DNA from 3 places in the Streptomyces sp. NPDC101165 genome. Region 1 is predicted to be linked to each of the others. Evidence: riboswitches for the same ligand, from Rfam matches in the RefSeq annotation. Region 1 holds a riboswitch; each other region holds the start of a gene.
What was found. A riboswitch is a leader RNA that binds a small molecule or an ion and turns the genes downstream of it on or off. The one in region 1 is predicted to bind cyclic di-AMP.

Region 1 (4,205 bases):
GACCTCCTTGCGCTCGTAGAAGCGGACGCCGCCGACGACCTTGTAGGGCAGGCCGACACGGATGAAGACCTCTTCGAAGACACGGGACTGGGCGTTGGTGCGGTAGAAGACCGCGACGTCCCCGGACTTCGCCTCGCCCGCGTCCGTGAGGCGGTCTATCTCGTCGGCGACGAACTGGGCCTCGTCGTGCTCGGTGTCGGCGACGTAGCCGGTGATCCGGGCGCCCTGGCCGGCGTTGGTCCACAGGTTCTTCGGGCGGCGGGACTCGTTGCGCTCGATGACCGCGTTGGCGGCGGACAGGATGGTCTGCGTGGAGCGGTAGTTCTGCTCCAGCAGGATCGTCGTCGCGTTCGGGTAGTCCTCCTCGAACTGGAGGATGTTGCGGATGGTCGCGCCCCGGAAGGCGTAGATCGACTGGTCCGCGTCGCCCACGACGCAGAGTTCGGCGGGCGGCAGGTCGTACTCGTTCGGCGGCGCGTCGATGCCCTCGGGGGCATGCTCGCCGGTGCCGACCAGCTCGCGCACCAGCGCGTACTGGGCGTGGTTGGTGTCCTGGTACTCGTCGACCAGGACGTGCCGGAAGCGGCGGCGGTAGTGCTCGGCGACGTCCGGGAAGGCGCGCAGCAGGTTGACCGTCGTCATGATCAGGTCGTCGAAGTCGAGCGCGTTGGCCTCGCGCAGCCGCGACTGGTAGAGCGCGTAGGCCTGGGCGAGGGTCTTCTCGAAGCCGTCGGCGGCCTGGGCGGCGAAGTCCTCCTCGTCGATCAGCTCGTTCTTGAGGTTGCTGATCTTGGCGCTGAAGGACTTGGGCGGGAAGCGCTTGGGGTCGAGGTCCAGATCGCGGCAGACCAGGGCCATCAGGCGCTTGCTGTCGGCGGCGTCGTAGATGGAGAAGCTCGACGTGAAGCCGAGCTTCTTCGACTCGCGCCGGAGGATGCGTACGCACGCGCTGTGGAAGGTCATCACCCACATCGCGTTCGCGCGCGGGCCGACGAGCTGCTCGACGCGCTCCTTCATCTCGCCCGCGGCCTTGTTGGTGAAGGTGATCGCGAGGATCTGGCCCGGGTGCACGTTCCGCTCGGCGAGCAGGTGGGCGATGCGGTGGGTGAGCACACGGGTCTTGCCGGAGCCGGCGCCGGCGACGATGAGCAGCGGGGAGCCGGCGTGGACGACCGCCGCGCGCTGGTTCTCGTTCAGCCCCTCCAGAAGTGCGGCCGCGTCGAGCGCGGGGCGGGGGGCGCCGTCGCGGTAGTACGTGTCCCGGTCCGGCGGCACATCGAACTTCCCGCCGAACAGATCGTCCGGAAGCGGCTCCGGAGCGTGATCGTCCTCGGGCGGCGGCGGGGGCTCCTCCTCGCGCCCGCGAGGGGCCTGGAGGTCCGCCAGGAAGCTGTCGTCAAAGAGGCTGCTCATCGCTCTCCGAGTCTAGGGCGCCGCACCGACAACCGGCCGCCGTCCCGGAAACATGGCCGGTTCGGGAAGAACGGACTTTCGCGCCCAGGACGGCCGAACAGCCCCTCACACAGCGGAATCACCCCGTGACACGGGAGCGATCCCACACTCAGGTCACGAAAATGTATCGGACATATCGTGCACCAACCTTCACACGAGACACACCAGTTGGCTAGGTTGCGGGGCGGGCCGCACGCCCCCTTCCGGCGAACGTCGCCGATCCGCGCGGCCTCCGCCGAGTCCGGCGCACCCCCGTACGGTGCCCGGAGCCGGGGACCCACCGAGACCTTGGGGTGAATCGGCACACGTCCCGTCCCGGGACGAGAGCCGTAGGGCAAACCTTCCGACCACACGCCCGAACCCGACAGCTAACCCGGTAGGCGGCACATGGAAGGAGTCGCCTCCCTTGGCGTCGCACCGCAAGCCGCGCCCAGCGGGCACACTCGGAGCAGGTTTCCGCACCCCAGTCCTCGCCACCGCCGCCCTCACCTCCGTGGCCGTGCTGTCCCAGACGGCCGACGCCGCTCCCGCAGCCGATGGAAAGCCGAGCCTGGAGGAGGTCGAGAAGAAGGTCGACGACCTCTACCGCCAGGCGGGGTCGGCGACCGAGAAGTACGACGCCGCCAAGGAGCAGACCGGCAAGCAGCGCACCCACATCGACAGCCTGCGCGACGAGGTGGCCCGGCGGACCGCCCGGATGAACAAGGCCCGCGAGGAGCTGGGCACGTTCGCCGCCGCCCAGTACCGGACCGGGTCCGCCACGCCCGACACCGCCACCTTCCTGCTCGCGGACAGTCCCCAGGACTACTTCGACGAGAGCCAGCTGATGAACCGGCTGACCTCGCGGCAGAAGAGCGCCGTCGACGCCTACGTCACCGAGCAGGCCGCGACCATGAAGAAGCGGCAGGAGGCTGCCAAGAGCCTCCAGACGCTGTCCGAGTCGCAGAACGAACTGCAGACGGCCAAGGCCACCGTCCAGAAGAAGCTCGCCTCCGCGCGCAAGCTGCTGTCCCAGCTGACGGCCGAGGAGAAGGCCCGGCTGGCGGCGATCGAACGGCAGAAGCAGGAGGAGGCGGCGCGCAAGGCCGCGGAGCTGGCCAAGCAGCAGGCGGCAGCGGCCAAGGCCAGGGAACAGGCGGCAGCGGCCAAGGAGCAGGCGAGCGGTTCGTCCACGTCGAGCGGCTCGTCCAGCTCCGGCGGTTCGTCCAGCTCCGGCGGTTCGTCGACGTCCTCCGGGACGTACGCCACCAAGGCCGAGAAGGCGATCGCCTTCGCCCGCGCCCAGATCGGGAAGCCCTACGTGTGGGGCGCCACCGGACCCGGCTCGTACGACTGCTCGGGCCTCACCCAGGCCGCCTGGAGGGCCGCCGGCGTCTCGCTGCCGCGGACCACCTACGCGCAGGTCGACGTGGGCACCACGGTCTCCCTCGCCGATGCGCAGCCCGGCGACCTGATCTTCTTCTACGGCGACATCAGCCACGTCGGCATCTACATAGGCAACGGCATGATGATCCACGCGCCCAAGCCGGGCGCGTACGTCCGCGAGGAGTCGATCTACTACGGCGGTGAATCGATCATCCACAGCGTGGTCCGACCCGCCTGACCGTCCCCTTCGTCCAGCCCGACCGTCCCCTTTTCGAGGTTTCGAGCGCCACGCGCGCGCGTGGCCTCCGAGCCCCGCCCGCGCGGCTGCCTAGCATCGGGCCCATGCCCGGCATCTCAGCTCTGCGTACGTGGTGGGCGGGGCGTCCGCCGGCGGCGGGTGCCGCCGTCATGGCGACCGGCATCGTCTCGGTGGGCCTGCATCTGACGGGCGCCGAGACGGTGTCCCGGGTCTTCCTGTGGCTGGCCTGCGTCGCCTGGGTGGCACTGGCCGCCGACTTCCTCGTACGGCTGGTGGCCCAGCGGGAGCGCTGGCTGGCCGAGGCGCACAGCCCGGGCGCGCTCACCGCCGTCGCCGCCACGGCCGTGCTCGGCACCGAGTTCTCGGCGCTGGGCCGGCAAACCCTGGCCGAGGCGGCGCTGGCACTGGCCATGGTGCTCTGGCCGGTGCTGCTGTACCTGGTCGTACAGCACTGGGAGCGGCACATGACCGGAGCGGTGTTCCTGTGCTGTGTGGCCACACAGGGGCTTGCGGTGCTGGCGGCCACGCTGGCCGCGGCCGAGACGACGGCATGGCTCGCGCACGCCGCGCTGGTGCTGTTCTGGCTGGGCCTGGTGCTCTACGGCCTCGCCCTGCTGCGCTTCGATCCGCGGCAGGTCCTCGAGGGGGCCGGGGACCACTGGATCGCGGGCGGGGCGCTCGCCATCTCGGGGCTGGCCGGGGCGAAGCTGCTCTCCGCCGACAGCCGGCGGCTGTACCTGTGGAACGACGACGACCGGGGCGTGCTGCGGAACGTGACGGTGACGCTGCTCGTCCTGGACCTGTCCTGCTACGTGGTCCTGCTGGCCGCCGAGGTGGCCCGGCCGCGCCTGCGCTACGACATGCGGCGCTGGGCGACGGTGTTCCCCATGGGGATGACCGGGGCGGCCACGCTGTCGGTGGCGGCCGCCGTGGGCATCGGGTGGCTGAAGGGGCCGGGGCGGGTGCTGGTGTGGGTGGCGGTGGCCGCGTGGGTCACGGTCGCGGCCGGCGCGGCCCTCGCGGCCCGCGCCGGGATCAGCGGACGGCGCTGAGCGTCACGTCCACAGCACGGCGATGAAGATGTTCGCCGTGGTCAGCAGGCCGACCAGCCCGAAGAGGCTCTTGTCCA
Region 2 (4,205 bases), on a different contig from region 1:
GCCGGAGACCAGCTCGGTGAGCTTGGACGTCGGGTCGGCGGAGGAGCCGTCGCCGCCCCGGGCCGCCCCGGACGCCAGGCTGCTCTCCAGGCCGCCGAGGTCCGGCAGGCCGAGGTCGGTGCTGACCTTCACCGTGCCGGACAGCTGCTGCACGTCCGACTTGGCGATCTTCTCGATGAGCTGCTGCGCGGTGATCTTCGGCAGATCGGGGGAACCGGAATCGGCGAGCGCCGGGACCAGCCCGATCGTGGCCGCCGCCACCCCCACCACCGCGACCGGGACCACGTACCGGGCGGCCTTGCGGCGTCCGGTGGGCAGGTCCTCGCCCTGACCGGCGCCCGTTGCCTCGTCGGATTCGTACGGTGCCATCTGTGCCTTACCTCCGTCGTCGGCGGCGGCTGTCCCCACACTGGTCCACCTGAGCCGCCATTCTCACCCGAATCGGTGAGGAGTGGTGATTTCCGTGGTTTCCATCTGACCAAATCGGCCGTGAGGAAGCGTCAGACCACGGAGCCAACTCCGTGTACGCCTGCGGTATGACACACGAGGGCGGCGCCTCCCCCGACCCGTAGGGGTCGTGCGGGAGACACCGCCCTCAAGTCAGGTGTGCGGGCGACTAGCCGGCCCGGTGCACCACCGCGTCGCACAGCTCGAGCAGCGCCGCCTTGGCGTCGCACTCCGGCAGCGGGGCCAGCGCAGCCCGCGCCTCCTCCGCGTACCGGACGGTGTCCCGGCGGGCCTGCTCCAGCGCGGGGTGCACGCGCAGCGCGGTCAGCGCCTCGGCGTGCCGGGCGTCGTCGCTGAGGTCGGAGTCCAGCAGCTCGCACAGCGCGATGTCCTCGGCCAGGCCGAGGCGGGCGGCCCGCTCGCGCAGCCGGAGCACGGGCAGCGTCGGGATGCCCTCGCGCAGGTCGGTGCCCGGGGTCTTGCCGGACTCGTGCGAGTCGGAGGCGATGTCCAGGACGTCGTCCGCGAGCTGGAAGGCGACCCCGAGCCGTTCGCCGTACTGGGTGAGCACGTCGACGACCGTCTCGTCGGCGCCGGACATCATCGCGCCGAACCGGCACGACACGGCCACCAGGGAGCCCGTCTTGCCGCCGAGCACGTCCAGGTAGTGGTCGACCGGGTCGCGGCCGTCCGAGGGGCCCGCGGTCTCCAGGATCTGCCCGGTGACCAGCCGCTCGAACGCGAGGGCCTGGACCCGGACCGCCTCGGGGCCGAGGTCGGCAAGGATCTGGGAGGCGCGGGCGAAGAGGAAGTCGCCGGTGAGGACCGCGACCGAGTTGCCCCAGCGGGTGTTGGCGCTGTCCACGCCGCGCCGCACGGACGCCTCGTCCATGACGTCGTCGTGGTACAGCGTGGCCAGGTGGGTCAGCTCCACGACGACGGCCGACGGCACGACGCCCGGCGCGTACGGGTCGCCGAACTGCGCCGCGAGCATCACGAGCAGCGGCCTGAACCGCTTCCCGCCGGCCCGTACGAGGTGCTGCGCGGCCTCCGTGATGAACGGGACCTCGCTCTTGGTGGCTTCGAGCAAGCCTTCCTCGACAGCCGTCAATCCGGCCTGGACATCGGCTTCCAGAGCCTGGTCCCGCACGCTCAGCCCGAACGGCCCGACGACGGTCACGAGGGGTCTCCTGTCTGCTGGTGTCTGCTGGCGATTACACGGTTTGTCGATAGGTCGTTGCCATCACTCAAGTCAGCGTATCCGGTCCTGTTTCGATCACCGATAGCGCCCACCGGTCCAGCCCGGGCGGTATCGGATCACGGCCGGTATGTTTTTGATCATCTGATAAGTGTGGGTACACAATGACTTAACAGGATCTCGCCCGATTTGTCGCGAACCGCACGGCGGGCGGAGTACTCCTTTTGCACCACACCCAGCAAATCTCCCGAATCCCCCATGTCTGATTTGATACCCTTTGCCATTTCGTGAGTTGGGTCACGCGGGTCCATGAATCGGCCAATGGGCACCACCCCCGTTCTCCCCTTGCCACATCGGCCAGTTGAGCGTTGGCAACCGCAAAGGATCAAGTACCCCATTCGGAATAGATCAAGGTCAACTGCCTCATTGGGTGAATTCAGTACTTGTTCCCGACATGTGCTGTCGCATAGCTTCCGGGCCAGTCGGACGAACGCCGAATCCTGCCGCGTCTGACACCACCCATCGACGAACTCATTTCGTACGGCAGGAGCGGGGGACCCAGGTAAGCCGCCTGACCGGACGACGCACGTCGCGCCGGGACGGCTAGGGGTGAAGTCGTGCCTCCCCCCAGGGGTACGGCCGGGCACCTCCCCGCCCGAACCCGACAGCTCACCTCGCAGGCGACGGAGAGGAACGCCCCCATGCTTGCTGCCGCTCTGCCCCGCCGCTCCCGCACCAACCGCCTCGTCCGCAAGCTCGCCGTCATCGGCACCGGCGCCGCCGTGCTCGCCCTTCCCGTCATCGGTGCGACCAGCGCCTCCGCGGCCACCCCCACGGCCACCACGCCGTCCACCACGCTCGCCGGGTACCCGAACAACCTCGACGGCTGGATCCGCGAGTCGCTCGCGATCATGGGCGAGAAGGGCATCCCCGGGACGTACAACGGCATCTACCGCAACATCATCCGCGAGTCCTCGGGCAACCCGGCGGCCATCAACCTCTGGGACTCCAACGCGGCCAAGGGCATCCCGTCCAAGGGCCTGCTCCAGGTCATCGATCCGACGTTCAACGCGTACCACGTGGCCGGAACGTCCTTCGACATCTACGACCCGGTCGCGAACATCACGGCCGCCTGCAACTACGCGGCCAAGCGCTACGGGTCGATCGACAACGTCTTCGGCGCCTACTGACCGGCGCCCACGGCGGGCCACTACTGATCTCCCGGTCAGTCGGTCGGGAACAGTCTTTCGAGGACGACGGCGATGCCGTCGTCCTCGTTCGACGTGGTGATCTCATCGGCCACGGCCTTGAGTTCGGGGTGGGCGTTGGCCATGGCGACACCGCGTGCGGCCCAGTCGAACATGGGGATGTCGTTGGGCATGTCGCCGAACGCGAGGGCCCGGCCGGCGGCGATCCCCAGGTACTCGGCGGCCAGCGCCAGCCCCGTCGCCTTGGTGACCCCGCACGGCTGCAGCTCCACGGTCCCGGGCCCCGACATCGTGACCGTCGCCAGCGAGCCCACCGCCGAGCGCGCGATCGCCGCCAACTCGTCGTCGGACAGCGTGTGGTGGCGCAGCAGCACCTTGCTGATGGGCTCGCACCACAGGTCGTCGCGGCGGCCGACCTGCATGGCGGGCAGGGTCGGGTGCGGCATCAGATACCCGGGTTCGATCAGGGTGAGCCCGTCCACGCCGTCCTGGTCGACGGCCGCGTAGACCTGCCCCACCTCGGCCTCGATCTTGCCGAGCGCGGTCTCGGCCAGTTCCCGGTCCAGCCGGACCGACCACAGCAGACGGTCGGCGCCGGCGTCGTAGACCTGCGCGCCCTGCCCGCACACCGCGAGCCCCGTACTGCCGAGGCCCTCCAGGAGCGGCCGTACCCGGGGAGCCGGGCGGCCCGTCACCACCAGGTGCCGGGCGCCGGCCCGCGCCACCCGCTCGAGCGCGGCGCGCGACCGGTCGGAGACGGTGTCGTCGCCGCGCAGCAGCGTCCCGTCCAGGTCGGTGGCGATCAGTGAGTATGCGGGGGGTGCGGCCATGATCAGAGAATACGGATCCCACGCCCCGCCGACTCACCCTGAAGTTCCCGGACTTGTGTGCTCCCCGCCCCCAAGTGGCGTCTGCGGGGCCCCTGATGGTGGTGGAGTTGACGCGATCGGACATACCGGTGAGCGGGACGGCGTCTTCCGCGGCTCAGCCGTGTGCCGCCGCCAGGTGCCCGGCCAGCCGCGGCGAGGCGAACTCCGTGCCGCAGACGAAGCGCATCACCGGGCCGTACGAGGACGCCGCCGGGAGGCCGGTGAAGTACAGGCCGGGGACGGAGGAGACGTACCCGGGTCCGAGCCTGGGCGTGCCCCGGCTCACCGCCAGCCGGGTGCGCAGCTCATGGCCGAGGAAGTCCATCGCGGCGATGTTCACGCGGTAGCCGGTGGCCGCGATGACGTGGTCGGCCGAGAGCCGCTCGGTGTGCCTGCCGTGGGTGCTGACGGTGAGGACCGGGCTGCCGTCCGGGGCCTCGGACCCCACCACCCGCTCGACCTCCTGGACCTGCACCTTGCCCT
Region 3 (4,205 bases), on a different contig from region 1:
CGAGCGCCGCCAGCGCTACGACAACGTGCCCTACGGCACCGCGTTCGAGAAACTGACCGCCCTCGCCTACCCGCAGGGCCACCCCTACCACCACACGCCGATCGGCTCGATGGCGGACCTGGACGCGGCCACCCTGGAGGACGCGCGCCAGTTCTTCCGCACCTACTACGCGCCCAACAACGCGGTGCTCTCCGTGGTCGGCGACATCGACCCCGTGCAGACCCTCGCCTGGATCGAGAAGTACTTCGGGTCGATCTCCTCCCACGACGGCAAGCCCGAGCCCCGCGACGGCTCCCTGCCCGAGATCATCGGGGAGCAGCTGCGCGAGGTCGTCGAGGAGGAGGTCCCGGCGCGCGCCCTGATGGCCGCCTACCGGCTCCCGCAGGACGGCACCCGCAAGGCGGACGCGGCCGACCTCGCCCTGACCGTCCTCGGCGGCGGCGAGTCCTCCCGCCTGTACAACCGGCTCGTGCGCCGCGACCGCACGGCCGTCGCGGCCGGCTTCGGTCTGCTGCGCCTGGCCGGCGCGCCCTCGCTCGGCTGGCTGGACGTGAAGACCTCCGGTGACGTCGAGGTGCCGGTGATCGAGACCGCGATCGACGAGGAGCTGGCCCGCTTCGCCGAGGAGGGCCCCACGGCCGAGGAGATGGAGCGCGCCCAGGCCCAGTTGGAGCGCGAGTGGCTGGACCGGCTCGGCACGGTCGCCGGCCGCGCCGACGAACTGTGCCGGTTCGCCGTCCTGTTCGGCGATCCGCAGCTCGCCCTGACCGCCGTCCAGCGCGTCCTCGAGGTGACCCGCGAGGAGGTCCAGGAGGTCGCCAAGGCCTGTCTGCGCCCCGACAACCGCGCGGTCCTCGTCTACGAGCCGAAGCACCCGGAGACCGTCCAGGACGCCGACGTCCCCGAGGACCCGGAGCAGGAAGCCACCGTAGAGGCCGGCAACGACAACGAGGAGACGGCCAAGTGACCGAGCTCGCCACGATGGACTTCCACCCCCAGCCGCAGCCGGGCGAGGCCAGGCCGTGGGCGTTCCCCGCTCCCGAGCGCGGCACGCTGGACAACGGCCTGACCGTGCTGCGCTGCCACCGCCCCGGCCAGCAGGTCGTCGCCGTCGAGGTGCTGCTGGACGCGCCCCTGGACGCCGAGCTGCCCGCCCTGGAGGGCGTCGCCACGATCATGGCGCGGGCCTTCTCGGAGGGCACCGACAAGCACTCCGCCGAGGAGTTCGCCGCCGAGCTGGAGCGGGCCGGCGCCACGCTCGACGCGCACGCCGACCACCCCGGCGTCCGCCTCAGCCTGGAGGTCCCGGTCTCCCGCCTGGCCAAGGGCCTCGGCCTGCTCGCCGACGCCCTGCGCGCGCCCGCCTTCGACGACAGCGAGGTCGAGCGGCTGGTCCGCAACCGCCTGGACGAGATCCCGCACGAGCTGGCCAACCCGGCCCGCCGCGCCGCCAAGGAGCTCTCCAAGGAGCTGTTCCCGGCGACCTCGCGCATGTCGCGGCCGCGCCAGGGCACCGAGGAGACGGTCGAGAAGATCGACGCGGCGGCCGTACGCGCCTTCTACGACCGCCATGTGCGGCCCGCCACGGCCACCGTGGTCGTGGTCGGCGACCTCACCGGCACCGACCTGGACGAGCTGCTCGCCGACACCCTGGGCGCCTGGACGGGCACCCCGGCCGCGCCGCGGCCCGTGCCGCCGGTGAGCGCCGACGACACCGGCCGGGTGGTCATCGTCGACCGGCCCGGCGCCGTCCAGACCCAGCTGCTCATCGGCCGGATCGGGCCCGACCGGCACGACCGCGTGTGGCCCGCCCAGGTGCTCGGCACCTACTGCCTCGGCGGCACCCTCACCTCCCGCCTGGACCGCGTCCTGCGCGAGGAGAAGGGCTACACCTACGGCGTGCGCTCCTTCGGGCAGGTCCTGCGCTCCGCGCCGGACGGCACGGGCGCCGCGATGCTCGCCATCAGCGGCTCCGTGGACACCCCGAACACCGGTCCCGCGCTGCAGGACCTGTGGACGGTGCTGCGCACGCTCGCGGCGGAGGGCCTGACCGACGCCGAGCGGGACGTCGCCGTGCAGAACCTGGTCGGTGTGGCGCCGCTGAAGTACGAGACCGCGGCGGCCGTCGCGAGCACGCTGGCGGACCAGGTCGAGCAGCACCTGCCCGACGACTTCCAGGCGACTCTGTATCAGCAGCTCGCCGGCACCGGCACCGTGGAGGCCACCGCGGCGGTCATCAACGCCTTCCCGGTGGACCGCCTGGTGACCGTCCTCGTCGGTGACGCGGCCGAGATCAAGGCACCGATCGAGGCGCTCGGCATCGGCGAAGTCACCGTCGTGGCAGCCGAGTAGAGGCTGTACGGCGCCCCGCGCGCGTGGGGCCCTGACGATCCGACGGGTCGTCAGGGCCCTTTGTTGTGCGCAGCCCTTCCCCAGATGTCCGAATTGGGGCAGAGGTTGCCTGTCTGACCTGTGGGATGCGCTACAAAAGCCCGGATCCGTTTGGGGATCGAAAGTCGGGCCGCATAGCGTCGACCGGGCTGTTCGTCAGGCAGTGCGCCGCGCCCGCGGCACCGGACAGTCATCGCCGAGTCCCCCTACGGCGCGAGCCAGGGGAGCCGGGGACCCACGCAGTCCCTGGGGTGAATCGGACGCCCGCGCACCTGCGAGGGGGTCCGTAGGAGACCTTCCTGCTCCGAACCCGTCAGCTAACCCGGTAGGCGAGAGGGAAGGAAAGGACCAGCCACTTCATGGCGTTCATGTACGCCACCGGGAAGCACCGCAAGCCCGGCCGGGTCAAGCGCACCACCGTTCAGGCGGCCGGTGTCGCGGCCCTCACCACCACCGGTGTCGTCGGCACCCTGGCGGCCTCCCCGGCGCTCGCCGCGGACAACTCCGTCGAGGACACCGGCCTCACCCCGGTCATCACCGTCAGCGACACGGTGGCCGAGCAGATCGACGCCCAGGCCGAGGCCCAGCTGGTGGCCGCCCGGCAGAAGGCGGCCGAGGAGGCCGCGGCCAAGGTGGCCGCCGAGGAGGCGAAGAAGGAGCGCGAGGCCCAGGCCCGCGCCGCGCGAGAGGCCGAACGCAAGCGCCTGAACGCGTTCGTCGCCCCGATCGCGCACTCGTACGTCTCCACCGGCTACAAGGCCAGCAGCTCCCTGTGGTCCTCCGGTTCCCACACCGGCATCGACTTCCACGCGGCCAGCGGGACGTCCGTCCACGCGGTCGGCGCCGGCACGGTCGTCTCCACCGGCTGGGGCGGCGCGTACGGCAACCAGATCGTGATCCGGATGGCCGACGGCATGTACACCCAGTACGGCCACCTGTCGTCCATCGGCGTCGTCGTGGGCCAGAAGGTCCTCCCGGGCCAGCAGATCGGCCTGTCCGGCGCGACCGGCAACGTCACCGGACCGCATCTGCACTTCGAGGCCCGTACGACCCCCGAGTACGGCTCGGACGTCGACCCGATCGCCTATCTCCGTCAGCACGGCGTGAACGTCTGACGCTCCGGCGCACGACATCCCGAAGCCCCGGCTCACGAGCCGGGGCTTTCGCCGTTTTTCGCAGCGCCTGCGGCATCCGCTGTCCAAAAAATATCCATGGATTCCGGCCTCCCGTCGGAAATTCCGGCTCATTGCAATAGAGTCACGGAACACACGTCCATCGTCGACGTTTCACGGGGATTAAGGCGGAGGTCGGTCATGCGTATTCCGGCGCACTCGGTGTGCACGGCGATCCGGGACGACATCGTCGCGGGTGTCTACGAGCGCGGCGGCCGCCTCACCGAGGAAGTCCTCGCCCGCCGCTACGGCGTCTCGCGCGTCCCCGTCCGTGAGGCCCTGCGCACCCTGGAGGCGGAGGGCTTCGTGGTGACCCGGCGGCACGCGGGCGCGTGCGTGGCCGAGCCGACCGAGCAGGAGGCCGCCGACCTGCTGGAGATGCGCACGCTCCTGGAGCCGCTCGGCGCCTCCCGGGCCGCCCAGCGGCGCACCGAGGCCCATCTGAAGGTGCTGCGGGGGCTGGTCCGGCTGGGCCAGGAGCGGGCCAGGCGGGGCAACAGCGACGATCTGCGCTCGCTGGGCGGCTGGTTCCACGAGACGCTGGCGCAGGCCTCCGGAAGCCCCTCGCTGTCCTCGATGCTGACCCAGCTGCGGCACAAGATCGCCTGGATGTACACGGTGGAGGCGCCGCCGAGTCCGGTG

Region 2: another riboswitch for cyclic di-AMP. It lies ahead of ACIRVH_RS35510 (transglycosylase SLT domain-containing protein); the one in region 1 lies ahead of ACIRVH_RS30830 (NlpC/P60 family protein).
Region 3: another riboswitch for cyclic di-AMP. It lies ahead of ACIRVH_RS27715 (M23 family metallopeptidase); the one in region 1 lies ahead of ACIRVH_RS30830 (NlpC/P60 family protein).

What each region holds. Positions count from the first base shown of each region.
Region 1 covers NZ_JBIWPG010000016.1:48,659-52,863, forward strand. The annotation lists gene pcrA (DNA helicase PcrA) at 1-1,413, opposite strand, end outside; cyclic di-AMP (ydaO/yuaA leader) riboswitch at 1,676-1,850, shown strand; gene ACIRVH_RS30830 (NlpC/P60 family protein) at 1,859-3,055, shown strand; gene ACIRVH_RS30835 (tellurite resistance/C4-dicarboxylate transporter family protein) at 3,160-4,128, shown strand; gene ACIRVH_RS30840 (hypothetical protein) at 4,132-4,205, opposite strand, start outside.
Region 2 covers NZ_JBIWPG010000020.1:183,254-187,458, reverse strand. The annotation lists gene ACIRVH_RS35520 (outer membrane lipoprotein carrier protein LolA) at 1-369, opposite strand, end outside; gene ACIRVH_RS35515 (polyprenyl synthetase family protein) at 617-1,627, opposite strand; cyclic di-AMP (ydaO/yuaA leader) riboswitch at 2,159-2,341, shown strand; gene ACIRVH_RS35510 (transglycosylase SLT domain-containing protein) at 2,347-2,835, shown strand; gene ACIRVH_RS35505 (HAD family hydrolase) at 2,871-3,683, opposite strand; gene ACIRVH_RS35500 (FAD-dependent oxidoreductase) at 3,838-4,205, opposite strand, start outside.
Region 3 covers NZ_JBIWPG010000013.1:125,522-129,726, reverse strand. The annotation lists gene ACIRVH_RS27725 (M16 family metallopeptidase) at 1-967, shown strand, start outside; gene ACIRVH_RS27720 (M16 family metallopeptidase) at 964-2,352, shown strand; cyclic di-AMP (ydaO/yuaA leader) riboswitch at 2,576-2,738, shown strand; gene ACIRVH_RS27715 (M23 family metallopeptidase) at 2,751-3,506, shown strand; gene ACIRVH_RS27710 (GntR family transcriptional regulator) at 3,705-4,205, shown strand, end outside.